Regions from separate parts of the Lysinibacillus sp. UBA6686 genome, predicted to be linked through region 2. Evidence: riboswitches for the same ligand, from Rfam matches in the RefSeq annotation. Region 2 holds a riboswitch; each other region holds the start of a gene.
The links. Region 2 has a riboswitch for S-adenosylmethionine ahead of metA (homoserine O-acetyltransferase MetA). Riboswitches for the same ligand answer to the same signal wherever they lie in the genome.
Positions count from the first base shown of each region.

Region 1 (8,124 bases), on a different contig from region 2:
GGAATATGTTGGAAATAGTTAGCATCAAGGTCTTTTGATGCTAAATCTTGGTTTGGTAATACATAATCTGTATACGTTTCAATTTTAAGATCAATACCTTCTTTTGCTAAAATAGGTTTTGCTTTTTCTAAAATTACTGCGTGTGGTGTATTAGAGGCACCTACAGTTAATGTCACATTTTCTTTACTATCTGTTTTATCTTCTGTTGATGCACCTGAGCTTGCATCGTCTTTTTTACCAGCACCGCAAGCCGCTAAAGCTAGCACTAATACTGATAAGAATAATCCTGTTAATAGCTTCTTCATTTTATTACACTCCCTTTTATTTTGTTCAAAGTATGTTAACGGCAGAAAACCGAAATAACCTTTAACGTTTATCTGTTTTAGCTGTAATCATATCGCCTATCCATTGAATAATAAATACGACTACTAAGATTAGAATAGTTGCCATTAATGTCACATCTGAGCGATTACGCTGGAAGCCATCCAAGAAGGCTAAGTTTCCTAACCCGCCGGCACCAATAATTCCTGCCATTGCTGTATAACCAACAAGCGCTACAGCTGTTACAGTAATACCTGAAATAAGCGCAGGTAATGATTCTGGAATTAACACTTTCCATATAATAGTAGATGTTTTAGCACCCATTGAACGCGCTGCCTCGATTACCCCTCTATCAATTTCACGTAATGCAATCAATACCATACGTGCATAGAATGGTGCTGCACCAATAATTAGTGCTGGCAACGCAGCATTGGCTCCACGGATTGTGCCAAGCAAAAATTTTGTAAATGGAATTAATAAAATAATTAACACGATAAATGGAATCGAACGGAAAATATTTACGAGTGAACCTGTTAAGAAATTAACAATTTTATTAGCCCATAGTTGATGGGGACTTGTTAAAAATAATACGATTCCAATTAATAAGCCAAGGATGAATGTTACTACGGTTGAAATAGCTGTCATATACAGTGTTTCATAGGTAGCTGCCCACATTCGCTCCCAGTCGACATTCGGAAAGAGATTAGTTAGCATTTGCAATCACCTCCGTTTGTACTTCAACTGTATTTAAGTAACCTAGTGCATCAGCCACATTTGACTCGGTTCCATCAATTTGCACAATAAGCGTACCGTAAGCACCATTTTTTGTTTGAGAGATATTACCGTGCACAATACTAACTTCTACATCAAAGTGCTTGACGAGGTGTGAAATAACGGGCTGCTCTGTTTTTTCTCCCACAAAAATTAGCTTAACAAGTTGTCCAGTTGGATAATTTGCTTTTATTTGTGCAACCGTCTCCTGCGTTTCCTTCGTATCTGTAATTTGTGATACAAATTTTTTCGTAATAGCAGCTTGAGGTGCCTGGAATACTTGTAATACCTCACCACGTTCTACTATTTCGCCTGCCTCCATTACTGCTACACGATGGCAGATTTTACGGATAACGTGCATTTCATGTGTGATTAACACAATAGTTAATCCTAAACGTTCGTTAATATCTACAAGTAAATCCAGGATTGCATCGGTAGTCTCTGGGTCAAGTGCTGAGGTTGCCTCATCACATAATAAAACCTCTGGATTATTAGCAAGTGCTCGAGCAATGCCGACACGCTGCTTTTGACCGCCTGATAGCTGTGATGGATACGCCTGATCACGTCCATCTAAACCAACAAGAGTAATCAATTCCTTCACACGTGCATCACGCTGAGCCTTTGAAACACCTGCGATTTCTAGTGGAAAAGCGATATTTTCTTCAACGGTTCTAGACCATAGTAGATTAAAGTGCTGGAAAATCATACTTACCTTTTGTCTTGCATCTCTAAGCTTTTGCCCCTTAATAGATGAAAACTCTTGATTGTTAACCATCACCGTACCAGATGTTGGCTTTTCTAAACCGTTCAATAAACGAATCATTGTACTTTTACCAGCACCACTATAGCCGATAATGCCAAATATTTCACCTTTATTTATGGAAAGGTTTACGTCTTTGACTGCTATTAATTCGCCATTTGCGGTTTTGTATTTTTTCGTAATATTTTGAAGCTGGATCATAGCGAATACTCCTTTTCTCATATAGAAAACCCCTTCACTCACAGACAAGTAGAAGGGGTCACGTATTTATACGCTCAACCGTTCTCTCATCTTTCAAAGATAAATCTTTGGGTGATTTGGCACCTTTTCACGTTGTGATGGTTGCCGGGCTTCATAGGGCACTTCCCTCCGCCACTCTTCATAAGAGTTCGATATATTCAATGTTTTAGTAATATATTTGTTACTTTACCACGCTAGCAAACTTCAGTCAATTGATTTTTTTAACAATTCGTATAAAAACGGTACGGATTGAAAAGCATAGACTTTTTCTGTCACTTTTCCGCCATCACAGACGAGTAAACATGGTACACTTTCGATTTCGTAATCTAAGGCAATCTCTTCAACAAAATTTAAATTTGCTTTGCCGATTTGAAGCTTTGGCAGTAATTGCTCAACGATCATCATCATTTTCGATGCAACTGCACATGTACCACACATAGGTGTATATAAATAAAAGGCAGCTCTTTTCCCCGACTGGACAGCCGCGACCCACTGCTCTTTTGACCATTCTTCCATTTTTTCACGCAACCTTACAAAATATATTGATTATGGATTGAGAAATGTGCTCGCAACAATATCATTGCTAATACCTTTCTCGGAGTTGTCTCAACTTCTTTATACGTTGGCATTGTACGTAAATGCTCTGCCTCTGGATAATGTCTGTCCATTAATGCCCGTAGCTTATCCCCTGATGGATCTGCATCAAAAAATGTATAAAGCTCACAGCCCTCATATGGATCAAGCAGCACTTCTAATTGATGCACACCAATTGTACCATTCGTACAAAGTATTGTGACATCTTCACTTAAAATAGGTTCAATTTGAAGCTTATCCGAACGGCCTTCAACAATTAAGCATTTTCCCTCGAACATCACGCCACCCCCATTAGACATATCCCTTTTCCTTATAGTCATTATATCAATTAAGTGTCAACGATGGTAATGTTAGACACCCATTGGAAGCGACTATCTCCCCAACCATGAAGATAATAAAAAACGTCGGTGAATGCCGACGTTTTTCTATTAGGGCTTGTCTTATTCAGCGACCATTTCTTCGTATTGCTCTGCTGTCATAAGCTTTTCTACTTCTGATGCATCAGCAGGCTCAACAACGATCATCCAAGCTTTTTCATATGGTGATTCATTAACGAATTCTGGGCTATCTTCTAAATCTGCATTTACTTCAACTACAGTACCTGAAATTGGCGCATATAATTCAGAAACAGTTTTTACTGATTCTACGCTACCGAATGGATCGTCTGTTTTGATTTCATCGCCAACTTGTGGAAGCTCAACAAAAACGATATCTCCTAATTCAGATTGCGCGAAGTGTGTAATACCAATACGTACTTTTCCATCTTCTACTTTTACCCATTCATGTTCTTCAGAGTATCGTAAGTCTTTAGGTGTGCTCATGCAAAAAACCCCTCCATAAATATGTAATATATTCACTTTCAGTGTGCCATACTTCTCCTATAAAAACAAGGATATTTACGGCTATTTCCAAGCTTGCTCAAAATCAGATTCTTTAAACCCTAACGTTACTTTTTTTCCATCAGTAACGATTGGACGTTTGATTAACATACCATCAGAAGCAAGTAGCTCAAGCTGCTCCTCATCGGTCATATCGGCAAGTTTATCCTTCAAACCAAGCTCACGATACTTCATGCCAGACGTATTAAAAAACTTTTTAAGAGGTAGTCCACTTGCTTGCCATAACTTTGTTAATTCGTCCTTTGAAGGTGGCTGTTCTACAATGTGTACCTCTTCATAAGTTATATCGTTGTCATTTAGCCATTTTTGAGCTTTCTTACAAGTTGTACATTTTGGATATTGGATAAATTGAATCGTCATCGAAAGGCTCCTCTACTTTCTTTTTGAGGACACTGATTTTCTGTGTCTTCCTTATTTTCTGTAGTATACCATCATAACCATACAAACCAAAATGAAACAATTCTCAGTCTCACACCAATCCCAGGCCTCTACTACAGTCTATCCATTTCTTTCTTAATTCTATCCGTCACATTCTTAATTCTATCCTTCACTTAACTGTTTCTATCAGTTGCTTTTGCAAATCTATCCTTCTCACCCACAAACAGCCCAGCTATCCTATTACAGATAGCTGGGCTGTTTGATTTATTTACACTACATATTTTTCTGCGTCAATCAACTTAACAGAGGCTTCACGTTTCTTCGCGATTAAGTTGTAAGGATTATTGCGTGTTAGCTTACGTAGTGCAGATAACGTCATGCGCGCTGCATCTCCGTCAGCTGAAGCAAGAATTGTATCTTTTGCCTCTTTTTCAATTTCTGCAAATGCTTCTTGACAGAAGATTTGTGTGTACAATAATTTTTGATGAGCTTTTTCAGCACCATCACGAGCAATCGCTTTTTCTGTACGTAAGACAGCTGATTCCATAGCGAATAATTGGTTTGCGATATTCGCAATATTTACCAATACCTCTTGCTCCTGATCAAGCTTCGGACCAAAGCGTTGTGCTGCTAATCCCGCTGCTAAAACTGCAATTTTCTTTGCATTTTTCACAAGGTATTTTTCTTGTGCTAGTGGCTCTGTGCCTATATCTTCAGGCATCAGCATAAGCAGCTCCTGCTGTAAATTTTGGGCTACTTGTAATAGTGGTAGCTCACCCTTTAATGCCTTCTTCATAAATGTACCTGGTACAATCATACGGTTAATTTCATTTGTTCCTTCAAAGATTCGGTTAATACGAGAATCGCGATAAATTCGCTCTACCTCATATTCAGCCATAAAGCCGTAGCCACCATGTAATTGCACCGCTTCATCTGCGATATAATCTAATGTTTCTGAACCAAACACTTTGGCAATCGAGCATTCAATCGCATACTCAGCAATAGCACCGGCAATTACCGTTCCTTGCTTTTGCTCCTCAGGGTTTAACTGACTTAAGCGATCCTCAAATAAGCCTACAGTACGGTAGTTTAATGACTCAGACGCATATAATTGAGAAGCCATTGTTGATAATTTTTCTTTTGTTAAATTGAAATCAGACAGCTTTGTTTTAAATTGCTGACGTTGGTTTGTATATTGAATCGCTAGCTCTAATGCACGCTTAGATCCACCAATTGTACCAACGCCTAGCTTATAACGACCAATATTTAAAATATTAAAGGCAATTACATGCCCACGGCCAATTTCACCTAATAAATTTTCTACAGGCACTTCTGCATCTTCTAACACTAATGTACGAGTGGATGAAGATTTAATCCCCATTTTCTTCTCTTCAGGTCCCACTGACACGCCATTGAATGCACGTTCTACGATAAATGCAGAGAATTTATCGCCATCGATTTTAGCGTACACGACAAATACATCTGCAAAGCCTGCGTTTGTAATCCATTGCTTTTCACCATTTAGAATATAATGTGTACCTGCATCATTTAATTTTGCAGTTGTTTTTGCCCCTAATGCGTCTGAACCAGAACCTGGCTCTGTTAATGCATAGGCAGCAATTAATTCACCTGATGCTAGCTTTGGTAAGTATTTTTGCTTCTGCTCTTCATTACCAAACAGTACAATTGGTAATGAACCAATACCCACATGTGCACCATGCGTAATTGAGAAACCACCCGCTACTGACATTTTTTCTGCGATTAAGGCAGAGGATACTTTGTCTAATCCTAAGCCCTCATATTCCTCAGGTACATCAGCACCTAGTAAACCTAGCTCACCAGCACTCTTTAGAAGACGAACTGAATGCTCAAATTCATGATGCTCTAAGTTTTCAACAACTGGTAGCACTTCATTTGTTACATATTCTTCTGTCGTTTTTGCAATCATTTTATGCTCATCTGAGAAATCTTCAGGTGTAAACACACGATCTAATTCCACATCTTCAACAAGAAATCCGCCGCCTTTAATAAAATCCGTTGTTTTTTCTGTCATGATTAATTCCTCCCACATATATCTATTTTGATTATTTAATCCCCTAATCAGCTACACCCCAGCATAATTGCGTTCAGACTTTCCAAGCTTGCTCGAAAAGCTCCTTTTCAAAATCTGTGACATCCGCTGGGCCTTTTCTCGATTAGCAGTCATAAATTGACGAAAATATATAGAAAAGCTTGAAATATACAATGTTCGGAGGCAACCGTAAACAGTACACCTCAAGCTTATCTAGCGAAAAATTATAGAATTTCAAATACGCCTGCAGCCCCCATGCCGCCGCCAATACACATTGTCACAACTCCATATTTCTTACCTTGACGCTTCAATTCATGAATAAGCTTTAATGTTAAAATAGCTCCTGTTGCGCCAAGTGGGTGACCTAATGCAATGGCACCACCATTCACATTTACTTTTTCTTGGTCGATGCCTAAATGACGTACAACCTGTAAAGATTGCGAGGCAAATGCTTCATTTATTTCCCATAAATCGATATCATCTATTGATAATCCTGCAATTTCTAACGCTTTGGGCACTGCCACGATTGGCCCAATACCCATTACTTCAGGAGGTACACCCCCAACTGCAAAGCCTAGGAATTTTGCCATTGGCGTCAGACCCTGCTTGTCAGCCTCCTCCCGATCCATCACTAGGACAGCAGCTGCTCCATCAGATGTTTGAGAGGCATTACCAGCTGTCACACTACCTTTTACATGGAAGGCTGGACGTAGCTTTGCTAAACCTTCAACAGATGTACCTGGACGTACACCCTCATCCATACTAAATGTGAATTTCTTCACTTGTGGTTTATTGTTAGCATCCACGAAATGCTGCTCCACCTCTACTGGAACAATCTCATCATTGAACTTTCCTTCTTTAATCGCCTTTTCTGCAAGCGCATGTGAACGAACAGCAAAGGCATCTTGATCCTCTCGACTAACATTGTATTGACGTGCTACTTCCTCAGCCGTATGACCCATACCCATATAATATTGAGGAGCTGTTTCAGCTAAAGTCGGATTTAAGCGTGGCGTATTCCCCACCATTGGCACCATACTCATTGACTCAACGCCACCAGCAAGTATCGCCTTTGAATGACCTAGCATAATTCGTTCTGCTGCATAGGCAATTGCTTGTAAGCCTGATGAACAGAATCTATTAATAGTTAGTGCTGGTGTTGTATCTGGTAATCCTGCAAGTGCGCCAATACTGCGTGCTACATTCATCCCCTGCTCAGCTTCTGGCATAGCACAACCTAAAATCAAATCATCAATTGGCCCTTCATAGCCAGCTCTTTTTAATGTTTCTTTGACAACTATGGCACCAAAGTCATCTGGTCTCACTGTTGCTAAAGAACCTTTTTTTGCTTTTCCAATTGGAGTTCGTGCTCCTGCTACAATAACGGCTTCACGCATCGTATAATCCCCCTTTGTTTCATGTGCAAGATTTGACTAATTCTTTTATTAGTTACGTAGTGGTTTCCCTTTTAACAGCATGTGCTGCATTCTTTGCTGAGAAAGAGGATCTGCAACCAAGCTTAGGAATGCCTCACGCTCTAGGTTTAATAGATATTGTTCATCGACTAAAGTACCATATGGAACTTTCCCACCAGCAATGACATACGCTAATTTTTTAGCGATTTTTAAATCGTGTTCACTAATATAGCCGGATTCAAACAATCCTTGCGCACCAATTAATAGCGTACCGTAACCTGACGCACCGACTACGGGAACTTTCGCAGGTACAGGTGGTTGATAGCCTGCCTCATATAGCGCTAGTGCAGCTTGTTTTGCATCATATAGTTGGTGATCTGGATTAACAGAAATCCCATCAGCAAAGTCTAAGAAGTTATTCTCACGTGCTTCTTCACCAGATGTTGAAACTTTTGCCATCGCAATCGTTTCAAATACTTTATTAGCAATATGTTGATAGTCTATCTCAACACCATTTGGTAAACCTTTAAGGAATTTTTGATAGAGTGCTTTATTGCCGCCTCCTCCAGGAATTAAGCCAACGCCCACTTCTACTAATCCCATATAGGTTTCCATTGTTGCCTGAATATGTGCAGCTGGTAAGCATACCTCTGCTCCACCACCAAGTGTCATGGC
Region 1 is NZ_DKJS01000059.1:46,010-54,133, forward strand. It holds gene B2R82_RS15460 (MetQ/NlpA family ABC transporter substrate-binding protein) at 1-305, opposite strand, end outside; gene B2R82_RS15465 (methionine ABC transporter permease) at 367-1,035, opposite strand; gene B2R82_RS15470 (methionine ABC transporter ATP-binding protein) at 1,025-2,053, opposite strand; SAM riboswitch class I at 2,137-2,240, opposite strand; gene B2R82_RS15475 (thioredoxin family protein) at 2,297-2,608, opposite strand; gene B2R82_RS15480 (hypothetical protein) at 2,623-2,964, opposite strand; gene gcvH (glycine cleavage system protein GcvH) at 3,127-3,507, opposite strand; gene B2R82_RS15490 (arsenate reductase family protein) at 3,589-3,945, opposite strand; gene B2R82_RS15495 (acyl-CoA dehydrogenase family protein) at 4,232-6,016, opposite strand; gene B2R82_RS15500 (acetyl-CoA C-acetyltransferase) at 6,259-7,431, opposite strand; gene B2R82_RS15505 (3-hydroxyacyl-CoA dehydrogenase/enoyl-CoA hydratase family protein) at 7,480-8,124, opposite strand, start outside.
Region 1: another riboswitch for S-adenosylmethionine. It lies ahead of B2R82_RS15470 (methionine ABC transporter ATP-binding protein); the one in region 2 lies ahead of metA (homoserine O-acetyltransferase MetA).

Region 2 (8,124 bases):
ATCAAAAATGTGATGATTTGATAACGAATATTTTCATCGCTCAGTGTTTCTCCTGTGTCTGGATCTTTTATATTTAACATGCGGCCTAGTAAATCTATCTGCTCTTGTGTACCTCTTGCCTTTCGCTCCTCAATAATTTTATCTACTAATGTAAACATTGTTTCAATGTCTTCGTTAAATTGGCGCCTTGTGCCAACCATCATCAGATTTTGTATCTTTAATCGAGAACTTTTTAACATAGCTTCATTTAAAGCACGGACCATGCTCATAATAAAAGGGCTATGTGTTTCTCTATAAAAGCTATTAAAGCGATAATTGAAGCCACAAAGTCCAATTGTATCTAGCGTCAATCGTGTCATATCCTCAGGGACATCAATTTCTTCCATCGGATTTAAGCGTTCCCATTTTTGTATCAGCTGTGTGCTAATATCTATCATCATCGAATGATAATCTTTCATAGCATGTTTACTAAACGTGGGAAGTAGGATGTTATGAGCCTTTTGCCAATTCGGTTCAGTTGTTCTGCTTGTAAATAGACCATCACCGCCAAAAGCACGAACATTTTCCAACTCACTATATATCTGTTTATCAAAACGAGAAACATCACAAACATCAGCTACCAATTCATGACCAGATATTACTAAGCTAGTATAACCTGGAATTTCTAATCGATATATCGGCCCATACTCTTCTGCAAGCTTACAAAGTGATAATGTTGGCTGCTCTTTATCGATTAAAGGCAAATGGCCAAGTGGACCAAATGTTTTTGGTTTTGGAACATCCTCTACACTAATCATCATGAATCCCTTCTTTCAGTAAATTTAAAATGATAGTTAAATCTATCATTTGATAAAATAATATACCATGCATTATGTAGATTCAACTTTATAGAAATTGTAAAAGGAAAAAATGGCAGTATTTGTGAACAAAGAGTGAAATAGCAAAAGCCCAACCTCTCACTCTAATCAGTTGAGACATTGGGCTTTTGAACCTTAAATTTAATTAAATATGATATTCAATTTCATCAACGAAATCCCATTCATATGGTGTTTCCTGATAAACATAGTAATTCAACCAGTTTGAGAATAACAAATGGGTGTGGGCACGCCATGTATTAATGGGCTCATTTGCTGGGTCGTCATTCGGGAAATAGTTCACCGGGACAGCAATGTCTAACCCTTTCGCAACATCTCGTCCGTATTCATCTGCTAAGGTTGTCGCGTCATATTCAAGATGACCTGTAATCATAATGTTTTTATTATCCTTGGACTGCACAATAAATACACCAGCTTCCTCTGAATAGGACAGTAAACGTAAATCAGGGTGATTGCGTACTTCATCGATTGAAACAGATGTATAACGAGAATGTGGTGCTGTAAATAAATCACTAAAGCCACGCACTAAGTCCACTGTTAAATCTGTAATAACATGCGAGTAAACCCCTGAGCATTTTGCTGGAAGTTCAACCTTCCCGATCCCATAATGATGATATAAAGCAGCCTGTGCCCCCCAACATATATGTAGAATCGATGTAACGTTTTTCTTAGACCAATCCATAATTTGTGAGATTTCCTGCCAGTAATTCACCTCTTCAAAAGCCATTTTCTCTACAGGCGCTCCCGTAATAATCATGCCGTCAAAGCGGCGATGACGAATTTGTTGGAAAGTTGTGTAAAAAAGCTGTAAATGTGATTTACTAACATTTTTTGATTCATGTGTTGCTGTATTTAAAAATGTAATATTGACCTGCAGTGGAGTATTCCCGAGTAAGCGCAGTAACTGCAGCTCTGTCTTCTCTTTCTCAGGCATTAAGTTTAAAATTAATATATTTAATGGACGAATTTGTTGTGTTTTCGCACGATCCTCTTCCATCACGAAGATTTTTTCCTCTCGTAAATGTTCTCCAGCTGGTAAGTTCTTTGGAATATTAATTGGCATCTTGCATTCCCCTCTCTTTTATTTATAAATGTGTTAATCGTAATGATTACAATGACACTTTTATGAAATTAAAAAATCCCCCTCATTCCATGCGAGATAGAATGAGAAGGACTTTACCACGTTCACTCTTATCTCTCAAAGGAAAAACCCTTTGCTGGAATTAGCACCTTTCTAACATTTGTTAGAGGTTGCTGAAGCGTCATCGGGCCAAATCCCTCAGCTTCTCTTGATAAGATTATTTAATTAAAATGAATTGTAACATGAACAATTAAGAATATCAATAAAACATAGAATATTTCGTCATTACAATGCATGTTCAGCTCAATTTTGATGAACACTAATTATCATAGCAACATATGAAATTTTATGGTAAACATGCTGTAATTATGTTAACATATACCTTTAGTAACAGAGAGGAACGTGAACTAGCTTGATTAAAATTGAATTTCCGAAACCAGATATAGTCATTCGCCAGCGTGAGCAGGATATAAAACCTGGAGATGTACCCATTACACCATACCACGGGTTTATTGACTTCCATAAAATCACACGAGACAAAGGTGGCATTTTCTTATTTTACAATGAGAAAAATGAGCTTTTATTTGTCGGTAAAGCACGTAAAATTCGTCAACGTATAAAAAAGCATTTTGAAGACAATGTATCGCCTATGAAAAATCATCGTCAAGAAATTTTCAAAATTGAGGTATATGAAATCGAAGATCCGATGGAACGTGAAATTTACGAAACATATGCCATTAATGTTTTCCGTTCTAAATATAATGTTGATAAAGTATTTTATTAAAAAAGAATCTGCTTGCCTCTTAAGTATTAGGCAAGCAGATTCTTTATTTTTTACTCTACAAAAAATGCCTTTCGTTCTTTCGTAATCCATTCCTCAAGCTCATGATCATCTCGTCTTAGTAGACGATTAATAAGGACGTCATGCCAAATATAATCTTCTAATAAATAGATGTGAACCGGATCATTTGTAATAAAAGCGGTTTCAAGATTTGAAGGAGAATGTCCATAAATCATCTCTTGCCCATCGATAGACAAGATAAACCAATGGGGAGTGGAAGATTTTTTTGTATAATAGGTCATTCGATGCCTATCAATGGATGACACAGGCTCATCCACGTATAGCGTAATACCATGTACAGCGACCTGTTCAGCCACCTCATAAATATCCTCTCGTAATGCTTCATACATCTCTTCCCACATAGAAAGAAGTACTTTTTTCTCAGCTTTTTTTAATAATGACTGACAATAATTAATAATGGTCTGCCTGCCTTTTAGCATTAACACTTTAGGCTCCGCTTCCTGCTCCTTAGATTCTAATTTCTCTAATTGATCACTAATAGACGTAAAATTCGATTGCCAACGCTGCTGTATTTGCTGCAGAAACATCTCAACAGGAATGGAACAATAAGTTGTTTGATCAACAGCTTCCTCTTTTAGCACTAATCCTTTTTCAACGAGTACATCCAGAATGTCATAAATTCTTGCTCGAGGAATACCAGAATTTTTGCTGACCTGATAAGCACTAATATGGCTCTTTTGTACAAGTGCTGTATAGGCCTTTGCTTCATATTCTGTAAATCCTAGCTCTTTTAATTGGGCGATTAATTCATCCATCCAATCCCTCCATTTCCTTTATTATAGAATAATTTAACGAATAGAAGCCAATGAAAAAAATATCTTTACAGAGAAACGAAAATTAGTTACTATTTCAGTAGTAACTATGTAATGAGGTGTCAACATGTTTTTTGAAGTAGATGTAAATGTAGTAATTTTATTGATCGCGTTTGGGTTTCTCGCTGCTTTTGTAGACTCAGTGGTTGGCGGTGGAGGCTTAATCTCATTACCTGCTCTGTTGTTTGCGGGTTTAAATCCTGCAGCAGCGGTTGCAACCAATAAGCTAGCAGGTACCATGGGTTCATTAACCTCTACAATTTCCTTTTATCGTTCAGGACAGCTAGACATTCGTTCTGTTTTAAAATACTTTCCACTAGCCTTTGTGGGGTCATTGTTTGGCGCATGGACTGTGCATTTAATCAATCCCTCTCTACTCAAGCCAATCATGCTCATAATGCTTGCAGGAGTAGCCGTTTATACAATTTTTAAAAAGGATTGGGGCTCTGTATCCGCTGTCAAAACATTATCGCCTTTGCACTTGGTTTTATTTATGTTTTTGCTATTTAGTATTGGCTTCTATGATGGATTTCTCGGCCCAGGTACAGGATCATTCTTAATCTTTAGTTTTTTACTTGTTGGCTTTGACTTTTTAAAGGCAGCAGGTAATGCAAAGTTTTTAAATTTAGCAAGTAACTGTGCGGGTCTTTTAATGTTCATCTACTTAGGACATGTTCATTTTGCCTATGGATTCATAATGGGTATCGCTCAAATTGCTGGTGCAATGGTGGGTTCACGTGTAGCCATTAAAAAAGGTAGCGGTTTTGTACGGGTTTTATTCATCATTGTGACCATAACATTATTAACAAAAAATGCATATGATTACTTTGCTCATTAATAAACATGAAAAATGCCATGAATGTATAATGATAATAAAGTTATGAATTTTGATTAATAAAAGCTAAGAGCCTTACTACATTCTACGTAGCAAGGCTCTTTAAAGTTGTTTAATTTAAGTGTAACTCTTCACAATTACTTGATATTATATAGGTGAATAGAAAGATAAATGAAAATTTAGTCTAGCAGTTGCAAAAGTAGGTTTTTATATTATTCCCTTATAATTTTTCAAAATGGAGGATTTATGAAAAAGATTATTGTTTTTGTATTAACGATATTTATATTATTCTCAGGATTCGTAACACAAAGTTATGCGTTGTCAGATTCGAAATCTGCGGCAATACAAGCGTTGCTAGATGATGCCAGTCGTATATCAGGTGTGCCGGGAATGTCAATCTCAATACTTGCTGATGATGAAGTGCTCTACTTTTCTTCAGGGTATGCAGACCGTGAAAAGGAGTTGTCTGCAAGTGAAAATACACTCTATGAGTTAGCCTCGGTTAGTAAAGCTTTTACCGGTATGGGTATTATGCTGTTGGAAAAGCAAGGGCTGCTCTCAATGACTGACCCTGTCCAAAAATATTTACCTTGGTTTACGTTAAAGTATCAAGGGAAACCTGTTGATATGCAAAGCCTTACACTAAATAACTTTCTTCACCATACCAGTGGTCTAACAAATATTAGGCATACTCAAAATATTCCACAAGGCAATACACCGGATATGTTGCAAAAGACTGTGGAAATGCTCGTGGATGCTGAATTGGCGTTTCCTCCCGGTGAACAGTATACCTATGGAACCGTTAATTATGACATATTGGGTTTGGTTATTGAGATGGTGTCGCAACAAAGCTATGAAGACTTTATGAGGGAACAGGTATTTCAGCCGTTAGGTCTTCATCAGACGTATGTTTATAAAGAAGATGCTCAAGCCACTGGACAGTTGGCGCAGGGCTACCGTTCTACCTTTTTTATGACAACTCCATTTAATGCTCCGGATTATGCTGGGAATAAACCCGCAGCCTACATCATTTCTAATACAAAAGATATGGCGCGTTGGATGGGCATACAGATGGGTATCGTGCAGGACATACCCGAAATATTTCACACGGTTATCGAAAAATCACATAGGGGTGATATGTCTGTTTCGGCTGTCAACGATATGTATTATGCGGCAGGCTGGTCGGTAAACGCCGACCAAACGATTATAGAGCACCCAGGGGGCAATCCCAATTTCGGAACTGAAATGGTCATACTGCTAAATGAACGAACAGCCATCTGCTTGCTGACCAATGGCGCAAATATCAATAGAAGCATGGTACTAAAAGTTAAAGATATATTAGATGGCAATCTAACTCAGTCATATGAAATAAGCGGCACACAGCTTTTGGATATCGTTTTGTCGTCTATCACAATTATTCTTTGCCTATTGGCCGGTTTGCTATTTCTCTTAGGATTACGCAGAATGAAAACGAATGAGCGGCAGCCAATGACAAAAAAGAGAATAATCGTAACAGTTATTTTCCTGATCGCTACGATTGCCCTGGGTATACTGTGCTGTGCTTTCGATTGGTCAACGATACTTATTTGGCGAACATATAGTGTTCTTACAGCTTTGATTTCGTCAGCATTATTAACAGCAAGCATTACATGGTTTGTATACACTCACCGGTAAAATACCTCGCTCCCAAGATAAGCATAATGTTAAGTAATTAAATTTCAATTTATCGGTACGCTTAATTTGACAAACATAAGACACTTCGGAGTCTTTTTTAATATCATCGACAATTTTCCACACAGTGAATTTTCGTCCACGGTATTTTTCTAAATCAATTTTGCCTCGGCCTAATTGCGTCCGGATTCGGCTTTGTGCTTAGGCCTGCGTGATACAGGTCAGTTTGCCATTATCGCATGGATGCGATGATACATCCTTTATGAACTCCTTTTCGATTCCGTGCCATCCCCAGGGGCTTTAAGCCAACAAATGTTTTTTGTGCGAAAGCGTAGTGCAACGCAGCGGCAGCAACATGATGTTTTTTGTGCGAAAGCGTAGTGCTAACGTAGCGGCAGCAACATGATGTTGGTCACTCAGTTGTCTGTTGTTGTTGTTGCTGTCGCTTCGCTTTCGCACAGATAAAACCGTGTTGCTGTCGCTTCGCTTTCGCACAGTAAAGAATTGAATTGCTAATGAAGATAAAAAGGACTCCAATCTCGTTGATTGAAGCCCTTCATTATTTATTTCTTTAATTTTACGGCTGTTCCATACGCTAATACCTCTGAGGTACCTTCCATTACAGAGGATGTCGAAAATCTTACCCCTACAACGGCATCTGCGCCTAGTTCTTTGGCTTCTTCCTCCATTGCACCAGTTGCTATTTCTCGAGAACGGACGAGCATTTCTGCATACTCCTTCATTTCTCCACCAACAATATGACGAAGTCCTGCCACCATATCACGACCAATATTTCTTGATTGCACAGAATTACCTTTTACTAAGCCAATTGTTTCTACTATTTCCTTCCCTGCTACAGCATCTGTTGTTGAGAGTAGCATACAAATTACCTCCTATTTGTTAAATTTTTGAATGGCTTTGACAGCTTCTTCAATGGAAGTTGTAATGATTCCATTGCGTTTTATCAAGCCTACTACAAATAAATTACGATATACAAACTGGTTTTCAATGCCATCCCTTACAAGTGCCTCTATTTTTTGCATGTTATCTCTTCCCTGTTGGCGAACATCTGTAAAGACACCGATAATTGGTCGATCCAGCATTGCAAATGCACCAATTTCAGCCGCCACACCAGAATCAATCTCCACACCATCTAAAACAGCTACAAGCACATCACTTTTTTGTAGCATCTCTAAATCTGCTTGTGCAATGGCTAAACTATCTGCATAGGCTGTTTTATCATTAATGGCATCATTCTCCTGTGGTACATACAATTCAATACTTGATATTGCGTCTCTTATAGCCACAGCTAGTTGCTCATTTACTAAACGATCTCCTAATGAAAATAATCCATTTGCTAAGTATGCCTTCATGTTAAAACTCCTATTCCAATAATTTTTCAAATACTATTTTATGTCGACCTTTGTCATCAACAAATGTTGAAACAATATCAAATCCGTGTTTAAGATTTGTGATAAGCATTGCCTTTCTCTCATTTCTACCATATGTACGAACTTTTTTAAAGCCCATTGCCAATATACATGTATGCTGCTGACGCATAAGCAAACTAGCAATTCCCTGACCACGCTTTGCTGCATGAACACCGCCTAGCCAGCTATAAAAAACACCATCTGGATGGATATAGCCCAGTTTAAAGCCAATAATACGTTTAGCCTCAATCGCCAATAGACAAAGTAGGCCCTCTTTTCTCTCTAACTTTTCTACTAGCAAATTAGCACCATCAAAGACATGCGCATGTATTTCCTGTAATTGGTTGATCCACTCATAAGGTACACCTTCAATCGTCATAATTTGCATTTTTCATCTCACCTCTATCGTTAAATTATAACAAAATTAACATGCGATAGTGTTTCCTACGTCAGGTGCCAGAGAATCAATCCTTGGATTTTATCTGCTTCTAAAGCAATTAGCCTTCCTATACTAATAGGACTATTTTAGCCATTTTTCAATTCTGCTATTTTCGTAAC
Region 2 is NZ_DKJS01000046.1:49,823-57,946, forward strand. It holds gene B2R82_RS12335 (bifunctional cytochrome P450/NADPH--P450 reductase) at 1-797, opposite strand, end outside; gene metA (homoserine O-acetyltransferase MetA) at 1,003-1,938, opposite strand; SAM riboswitch class I at 2,064-2,174, opposite strand; gene B2R82_RS12345 (nucleotide excision repair endonuclease) at 2,369-2,740, shown strand; gene B2R82_RS12350 (TrmB family transcriptional regulator) at 2,791-3,573, opposite strand; gene B2R82_RS12355 (TSUP family transporter) at 3,698-4,468, shown strand; gene B2R82_RS12360 (serine hydrolase domain-containing protein) at 4,712-6,139, shown strand; gene B2R82_RS12365 (YbjQ family protein) at 6,700-7,017, opposite strand; gene B2R82_RS12370 (nucleoside 2-deoxyribosyltransferase) at 7,030-7,509, opposite strand; gene B2R82_RS12375 (GNAT family N-acetyltransferase) at 7,520-7,954, opposite strand.

Region 3 (8,124 bases), on a different contig from region 2:
TTTGCTCAGTATCAATGTTTGATTGAATAGATAGTTCTACATACTCTTCTGCTAAGCGTATACGGTCAGCTAATGTACGCTCCATAAGCTTTGTAATATGAGGCTCGCTCGGATAAGCTGCTTTTAACTCTTTCTCTTTAAGTGGTATTTGTGATTTTACTTGTTTATACACATCGATAATGCTTGGTTTGGCCTTTTGATATCCTTTTAAATCCTTGCTGTAGGTCCAATCTACAAGCTGATTCTCTACCTCCCTGAACTGTTTAGCAAGCTGATTATTTTCTAGCCATCCCCCATCTGTAAAGGCACCTTGTTGTTGAATATCAAAGCCAGCTAACATAAGAGGCTGCTCTGTAGATTGGGTTTTCTTAGTATACTCAAATAACGGTAGGGTCTCTTTTGACCACCATACACCAAAAATTCCATCCTTCATTGTCTGCTGAGCCGATTGCTTATCAATTTTCCCCTGAGCATTCATAACGTTCCCCATACCACTTTCAAAGGCAAGGACGTTGTAGCCCATTTCTTGGTGTAAAAACTGAATGATACGTGTTTTTGCTAGGCTAAACTCTGCTACACCATGCGAGCTTTCCCCTAAAAAAACAATACGCTTATCGTGTAATAAGGGCTTTAGCATCTCTAAATCTTCAAATTTACTGGATGCAATTTTTGTTGATTCAAAGGATTCAGGCTGAATGGAATTTAAACTATATGCATGGTCATTCACCCAATTCTTCCAGTCTTGTAGTGCTTCATTAGATGTACGAGCTTGCTTTACTTCTGATCCCTGCTCTAAACTTGTCTGCTCTGCTATCTTTGGAGCAGCCACTGCCGCATTTGCATTCCCATTAAATGCTATAAAACTTGTCAATGCAATACTTAAAGATAATAGCATTTTATTTCTTTTCCCTTTTGTCATTGTTCATCAATCCCTCGCAATAGATTGAACCCAATTATACGCAGGTAAGTTTAAAGTTAAGGAGATTTCTGTTTAAATTTTGTTTAAATTTGGATTTATGTCTTGAATCAGGAAGATAGATTAAAAAACCTCCAAAAGTGTGATATCGAAAAGATAGGACACTTTGGAGGTGTTGTATTTAACTTATTTATAGTGGTATGTACTAGTCCTGTGATTGTTGCGTTGTATTTGATTAAACCATGCACGATCCTTTTCTTCCTGCTTTAGTGTATTAACAATTGTTGATGAGCAGCTAATACAAATTTTTTTCTGTGTAATTTGCCCACATCGTTCACAAGGGGCACCTAGATTAGGGAAAATTGAATTTTTTAATTTTCCTGCCTTCACCCATTTATAAAGCAGCTCCACGGAAACCCCTGTTAATGCAATGACCTCATCATTTGTTAAATAGCGATTATTTTTTCTCAGTAAAAAATGATGTAGTTCAGAAAATATATCTTCCTCTCTCACATCAATTGTTTTGACAAATCGGTGCATAGTAACTTCTCTCCTTATCCTTTCAATTGATAATTTTTCCAATATCTTCGTTTAAGATGATTGACTGTTCATCATACTTATAATTTTCCCAGCGATTGCGAGCCAATTTACGATATTTATTGGAAACATTTCGATCTGCAATTAATCGAGAGAATCCCTTTTTCGCTTCAGTCATGTCGCCAAGTCGTAGGCTTAATTCTGCATGTAAATATTGAATTCTTTCACTACCTTCTTGATTGGATGCAAATGATTTACTGTAAAAATCCCTTGCCGCAAAAAGGTAGCGCATTTCTGATTCCTGATCCTCTTTTAAGCGATATAACCAGGCAATTTTTAAAGCGAAATTTGCCATAAGAAGTGATTCTTCCATAGATGCCCTGGACACTAAATAAGCAAGCTTAAAACTTATAATGGCATCATCCACTGTACGCTCTTGACAGATGTTCATAGGTTTTTGAAGCTCTTTAATGTACAGCTCATCGATAAGGAGCATGAAAGGCCCATAGGTTCTTGTCATGGATTTATGGTAGGCATAGCCACAAAACGGACAAACAGCGACTTCATATAGCAATGGATTTAAGCCCTCATAGACGGGCATGAAATCTGTTTGCTCTTCGACAATTTTATAACGATTAGGACGTACCTTATAAGTGGTAAAGTGCTTTTTGCAAAACTTACAATCCACACTACTTTCATAGTAGTAAATGTTAAATGCCATAAGAATCAACTCCTTTACGCTGATTTATTAATTATTTCTTTTGTTCTATATTTACGATGGGTATTATCGTTCAATGTATTTAATTGATTATCTTTCATTTTAACAATTCTATGTTCTTTGGTATACTCCTTTAGCATTATTAAAGTGAAAATATTATTACTTTTTTGTTTGTTGAGGTTTCTATATGTATTTGCAATAGTGTTTTTCAGTATAATGAATAAAAGTTAAATGGATTATGCTTTAATGTAGGTATTTGTAACTATTTATGTTGATGGATGAAAATGGAGTGTGTATGATGGATTGCAAAATTGTTTTTTTTGACGTAGATGGAACACTTATTAATTATGAAGATGGCTGTATTGAAGAAAGCACAAGGAAGGTAATAGATGAGCTAAAACAGAGGAGAATTCGTATTGTTGCGGCTACAGGTAGACCTTTATCAATGTGTCAAAGTTTAAGAAACATGGGTATAGAGACATTTATAACCGCAAATGGTGCATATGTTAAGCATCAAAATCAGGTAATACATAAAGTACCAATTGACAAAAATATAGTCCAAGCAGTTCATGCCTTTGCTAATGAGAATAAACAAAGTCTTTCATTTTTTACAGAACAATTATTTATGAATAACGTACACAAGCCAAGGACACTTAAAGCCCTGCAAGAAACATTATCTTTATCTAAATTTCCTGAATTTCATGAAAATATTGTAGAACAGGAAATTTATCTAATGTGTTTATATGCTAATGAAGATATTGAGCAAATATATACAACACAATTTCCTCATTTAAAATTTAAAAGATGGCATCCGTATATTACGAATGTATTGCAATCTGATATTTCCAAATCGATTGCTGTTCAGGCTGTACTTGATTATTTCAATTTAAGTTCTGAGGAAGCACTTGCGTTTGGCGATGGCGATAATGATATAGATATGTTAGAACAGGTTGGTTTTGGGGTTGCAATGGGTAATGCAAGTGAGGCATTGAAGAATAGTGCTGATTATATAACGAAGAAATCCATTGAAGGGGGTATATATTATGCCTTGAAAGAGCTACAAATAATTTAAGAAAGTAATTATTTGGAATCGAATAATATTTTTAGTAAATTTAGAGGGGATGTCAAAGTAAAAAAAGATTGAAGCTATGGCACTCATAATGTTAACTACATTGAGTATGATAAAGCTAACGAAAGTTATTAAAATGCTTTAGGTGGGATGATTTTATGGCACATCATGTACAATCTCTTATTGAACATTACGGGTATTTTGGCATAATTCTTATCCTAGTTGGAGGGATTGTCGGGCTGCCTATTCCTGATGAAATATTTTTAACATATATAGGATATAGTGTATATCGAGAAACACTAGAACATGTTCCGGCATTACTTAGCGCAACTATCGGTGCAATAGGTGGCATTACTTTAAGTTATTATATAGGTTTTCGATTCGGGCTACCTTTGTTACATAAATATGGTCCGAAGATTCATATTACTAAGCAAAAAATTAATTTTACTAAAAAATTATTTACGAAAATAGGACCAGCCTTATTACTAATCGGTTATTTTATTCCAGGTGTACGCCATCTTACCGCATATGTAGCAGCCATTAACAACTATCCTTATAGAAAATTTGCCATTTTTGCTTATGCAGGCGCGTTTATTTGGACATTTACTTTTATTACATTAGGAAAAGTATTAGGTGAGAAATGGCGCTATGTGGGATTTTACTTATCTCACTACAGTATTTATCTTATCGTAGTATTCATCATATTAATGTTGGTCATTTATTATTTTTTCAAAAAAAGAAATAAATAAGGGTCTGATTCTTCTAAGCGAATAAGACCCTTATTTATTTTTAAGGTAAGATGGCAAATGAACGAACAGGGAATCCAGACGCTCTTTCTGGTTTCGGTACAATATTGAATATGACAGCCCCTTTTGGCGGTAGCTGATCCAAATTTGTTAAAAGCTCAATTTGATAAGTGTCTTGCTCAAGTACAAAATATTCACCATCTAACTTACCATTTTTGCGAAAATCCGCTGCTGAATCAGTGTCGAAAGTCTCGTGACCAATAGCGTTAATTTTTCGTTCTTTAAATAAAAACTGTAATGCCTCTAATCCCCAACCTGGTATATGATTATGACCCTCAGCATCCTTATTATTAAAGGCATCCTTATTAGGCCAACGCTTACTCCAATCGGTACGTAGGGCAATAAACGTACCTGCTTCAATTTCTCCATGCTCAGCCTCAAAGTCAAGAATATCCTGAACACTTAAGGTAAAATCATTATTTTGCTCGACTTCCTTCGATTTATCAATCACGATTAAGGGTAGTACTAATTCTTTTAAATCCAAATCTTCTAAAAAGCGTGTGTCCCTAACAAAGTGGATAGGTGGATCGATATGTGTTCCATATTGTCCAGGAAAAGTGAATTGCTGCGCAAAGAAACCATCATCATGTGAAAATAAGGTTTCAAACTTTGCATCCTCAAACATAAAGAAGTGAGGTGAATTTGGTCCAAATGTATGTGTTAAATCCACCCATTTTCTTGATTTCAATAGCTGCACTGCTTGTAAAAGTTCATTCGACATCGTATTTACCTGCTTTCTATTAGTATGAGTTATTCCTGCTTGTCTTACTTGTCCAATCATAACCACAAAAAAGAGTCCTCCTTGGAGAAGAGGACTCTTGTGTAAAGCAACAAATGTTAGTCTTCTCATCTTCAAGGCAAACATTTTGCCAATTGGAGTTAGCACCATACCTATAGGCTGGTTGCTGAGACTTCATAGGGCCAATCCCTCCGTCTCTCTTGATAAGAAATGCAATATAAGAATTTTCAGAAATAACGATTACAAATACAATAGCATATTTATTTATAGTTTACAAGTTCAATAGGGATACAAGGAAAACGTGTAACTTTTTATTCTTTCTGTTACAGCCATGAATTTTTTTGAAGACCTTGTGTAATTAGGGATTGATTTGTTTTTTTTGTATTGATTTTTGTAAAAAGTAATTTTCGCCAATGGCTTTAATATGCATGTCTTTTATCAGTAAATGTTGAATTAAAGTTTCTATATTTTTTCTGGTAGTAAAACAAATTGAAGTTTAGTATCAGGCGAGTTTGGTCGTAAATAATCCAGTTTGCTAGTTTTTGTACCTTCATGTTGACTTTTCTCCATACTTTTTTGAAAGCATTGTACTATGTAAATGAAACATTCCACTTTTTAAATAAAGCTCCAATGCTCCTTGTGTTATAAGGCTAGTATCATAATCAACCATTCCTTTTAAAGCTAGGAAATGTTTAGAAATTAGACTAGGAAGTACGGTAACCCCAACGTGCAATCCAGGGAAGATAATCTTAAAAGCCCAAAAGTGCGGAATTCATTTACAATTTTCATCATGGAGACAGGGCTTCGTTAGTCAATAGGAATTTAAATTCATTGATAGAACATAATTTATTATGTGGATTGGGTCTCCTAAAATATAAAAGAAATATTTGACATTTAAATAGTTAGGTGCCATACTACATGTATGGTTAAAGATAAAAATAAAATGTATGATATGAATGCTGCTCCTTCGTTTGCTCAATCGAAAAGTCAAATTGAACGTTACCAATTAGAAGTTGATGCACAGGCTATACTTGTCGCATCGAGATTAATGGCTGCAGGTGCGATGCTAGGAAGTGCTGCGGAAAACCATTTTTCTAAATTTGGTTTATCTACAGGTCGCTATCGATTATTAGCTGATCTTGAAGACAATGATGGTGAAGAATTGCCATCTCAATTAGCAGAGCATCTTGGGATAACAAGAGCTACTGTGACAGGTTTAATTGATATTTTGAAAAGAGATGGACTAGTTTCACGGCGTTTGAGTCCAGAGGATGGTCGTCTAAAATTAGTGACATTAACTGAGAAAGGAAAAAAACAACTATCAGATATGGCTCCAGAACATTTTGCTTGGTTAGAGTCAATTGTTAACTTTCTAAGTGTCGAGGAGCGAGGGGTTTTTCTTGAGTTATTAGATAGAATAATGCAAGGAATTGCAGCGAGTGATGATAGCTCATATGATTAAAAGAAACAAAAAGGTTAGCTGGTAGGCTAGCTTTCCTTTTTGATATATAGTTAGGTGCCTAATTATATATCGTGGAAAAATGGAGGTCTAAAATGAAAACGATTAACGAAGTTGAGGATATTCATCAAGAAAATAGCTTTATTCTATGGCAAGAAGTATTGCTTGCGTTTGTTATGCCTACCATTATGGCTGGAATTGGAGGGCTTTTCACCAGTGATGTCTCACTATCAATCCGAGCTTGTACTTCTATTGGTGGATCTTCAGCAATAATTGCTTGGGTAATCGGGTTATGGTTTCAAAAACGTGGGATTTATAAAAGTCGGATTGCTTTTGGACATTATTCTATAATTGTAGCTTTATTTTTAAGTATAGGGCTTTTATTAGGGTTAATCGGTGCTTGGATAACATTCATAGTAATGAATTCCTTTATTCAGCATCAACAATTAAATGCATTTTATTTTCTTTGGATAGATCTCCCCTTATCTTCCACAATTGCTAGTGGACTGATTGCTTGGAGATGGAAATATAGTATTCATAAAAAAATTCATAGTGGAGGCGTTAAAAAATGATAGTAGTAATTGGAGCAACAGGAATGATTGGTAGAGAGCTAGTAAAAAGCTTAATGAAGAGGGATACTCAAATCCGAGTAATTAGTAGAGATCCAAACAGGTTATTAAATGAAGTAAACAGCTTAGATTGTTCTGCTGTAGAATTTATGGCAGCAGATGTCTCTAATCCCGAAAATTTACATCGCGCACTGTCTGGGGCTAGTCAGTTGTTTTTAGCATTATCCAATACACCAAGGCAGGTTGAAATTGAGCAATCCATTATTCAGAAGGCAACTGAAGTCGGTATTGAGCATGTTGTAAAAATTTCTTGTCCTCTCTATCAAGAAAGCAGTCCAGTAGCTATAGCTGGATGGCATCAAGAAATTGAGCAAACATTAATGCAATCAGGCCTGCAATATACAATATTACGTCCCTACGCATTTATGCAAAATATACTTAAATGGCGGGACACCATTTCTTCCAAAGGAGTATTTTTTGGTTGTATGAGAGATGCACAATGCAATTTTATTGATTGTAGAGATATTGCAGATGTGGCAGCAGAAATATTTATGAATAGGAAATTAGCAGGTCGAATATATACACTTACAGGGGCAAAGGTGTACAGTTATCCACAAGTAGCGGAAAAATTAACCATTCTTCTTAATCACCCTGTCCGCTATATTGATATGGACCCAGATATATTAAGGCAAAATTTGATAAAGCATAATGAGATGCCAATCTGGTTAGCGAACCATGTTGTTGAAATTCAAATAATGTCTGTAATGGTGCCAGAAAAACCTACTGATACAGTTAGGCGCTTGTTAGGGAAAGAGCCACGTTCATTAGAAGCGTTTTTATATGAAACGAGAGAGAAATTTTTATAAAAATATAAGGGGCTCTTATGAAAGAGCCAATTTGTAAAAGGTGTTGTTACCAATTTAAAACTAATGAAAGCTTACAACATTCACTATCTGTAAACACAATCCGAATATTATCTGGTGTATAGTTTGTTTCAAATGTCATAGTAATACCAGACGAGATGATTAACCTTTCAACTTCTGATTTTTTTGACTTCTGTGCGGCATCCATAAGATCATGTGCAAATTGTTCTGATCCGTCAATTTTATCTGTAAGTAGCTGAATCTGCTGCATAATTCTCTTTACTCGCATGGCGGAAATTTTCAACTTATTTGTATTGACAGCTGGAAATGGATTGGTATTAATCGGGTTTGTCGGCATAGCTAAATATCTAGCTGGTTGGTGATGTGCTGGAGGATTTACTATTGCCAATGTTGGATAATAGGTAGGATAGACAAATATCGGATAAGG
Region 3 is NZ_DKJS01000013.1:33,073-41,196, forward strand. It holds gene B2R82_RS03505 (erythromycin esterase family protein) at 1-919, opposite strand, end outside; gene B2R82_RS03510 (hypothetical protein) at 1,103-1,456, opposite strand; gene B2R82_RS03515 (DUF2225 domain-containing protein) at 1,479-2,174, opposite strand; gene B2R82_RS03520 (Cof-type HAD-IIB family hydrolase) at 2,470-3,243, shown strand; gene B2R82_RS03525 (DedA family protein) at 3,399-3,989, shown strand; gene B2R82_RS03530 (cyclase family protein) at 4,030-4,767, opposite strand; SAM riboswitch class I at 4,890-4,995, opposite strand; gene B2R82_RS03535 (MarR family winged helix-turn-helix transcriptional regulator) at 5,708-6,247, shown strand; gene B2R82_RS03540 (hypothetical protein) at 6,340-6,816, shown strand; gene B2R82_RS03545 (NmrA family NAD(P)-binding protein) at 6,813-7,679, shown strand; gene B2R82_RS03550 (hypothetical protein) at 7,726-8,124, opposite strand, start outside.
Region 3: another riboswitch for S-adenosylmethionine. It lies ahead of B2R82_RS03530 (cyclase family protein); the one in region 2 lies ahead of metA (homoserine O-acetyltransferase MetA).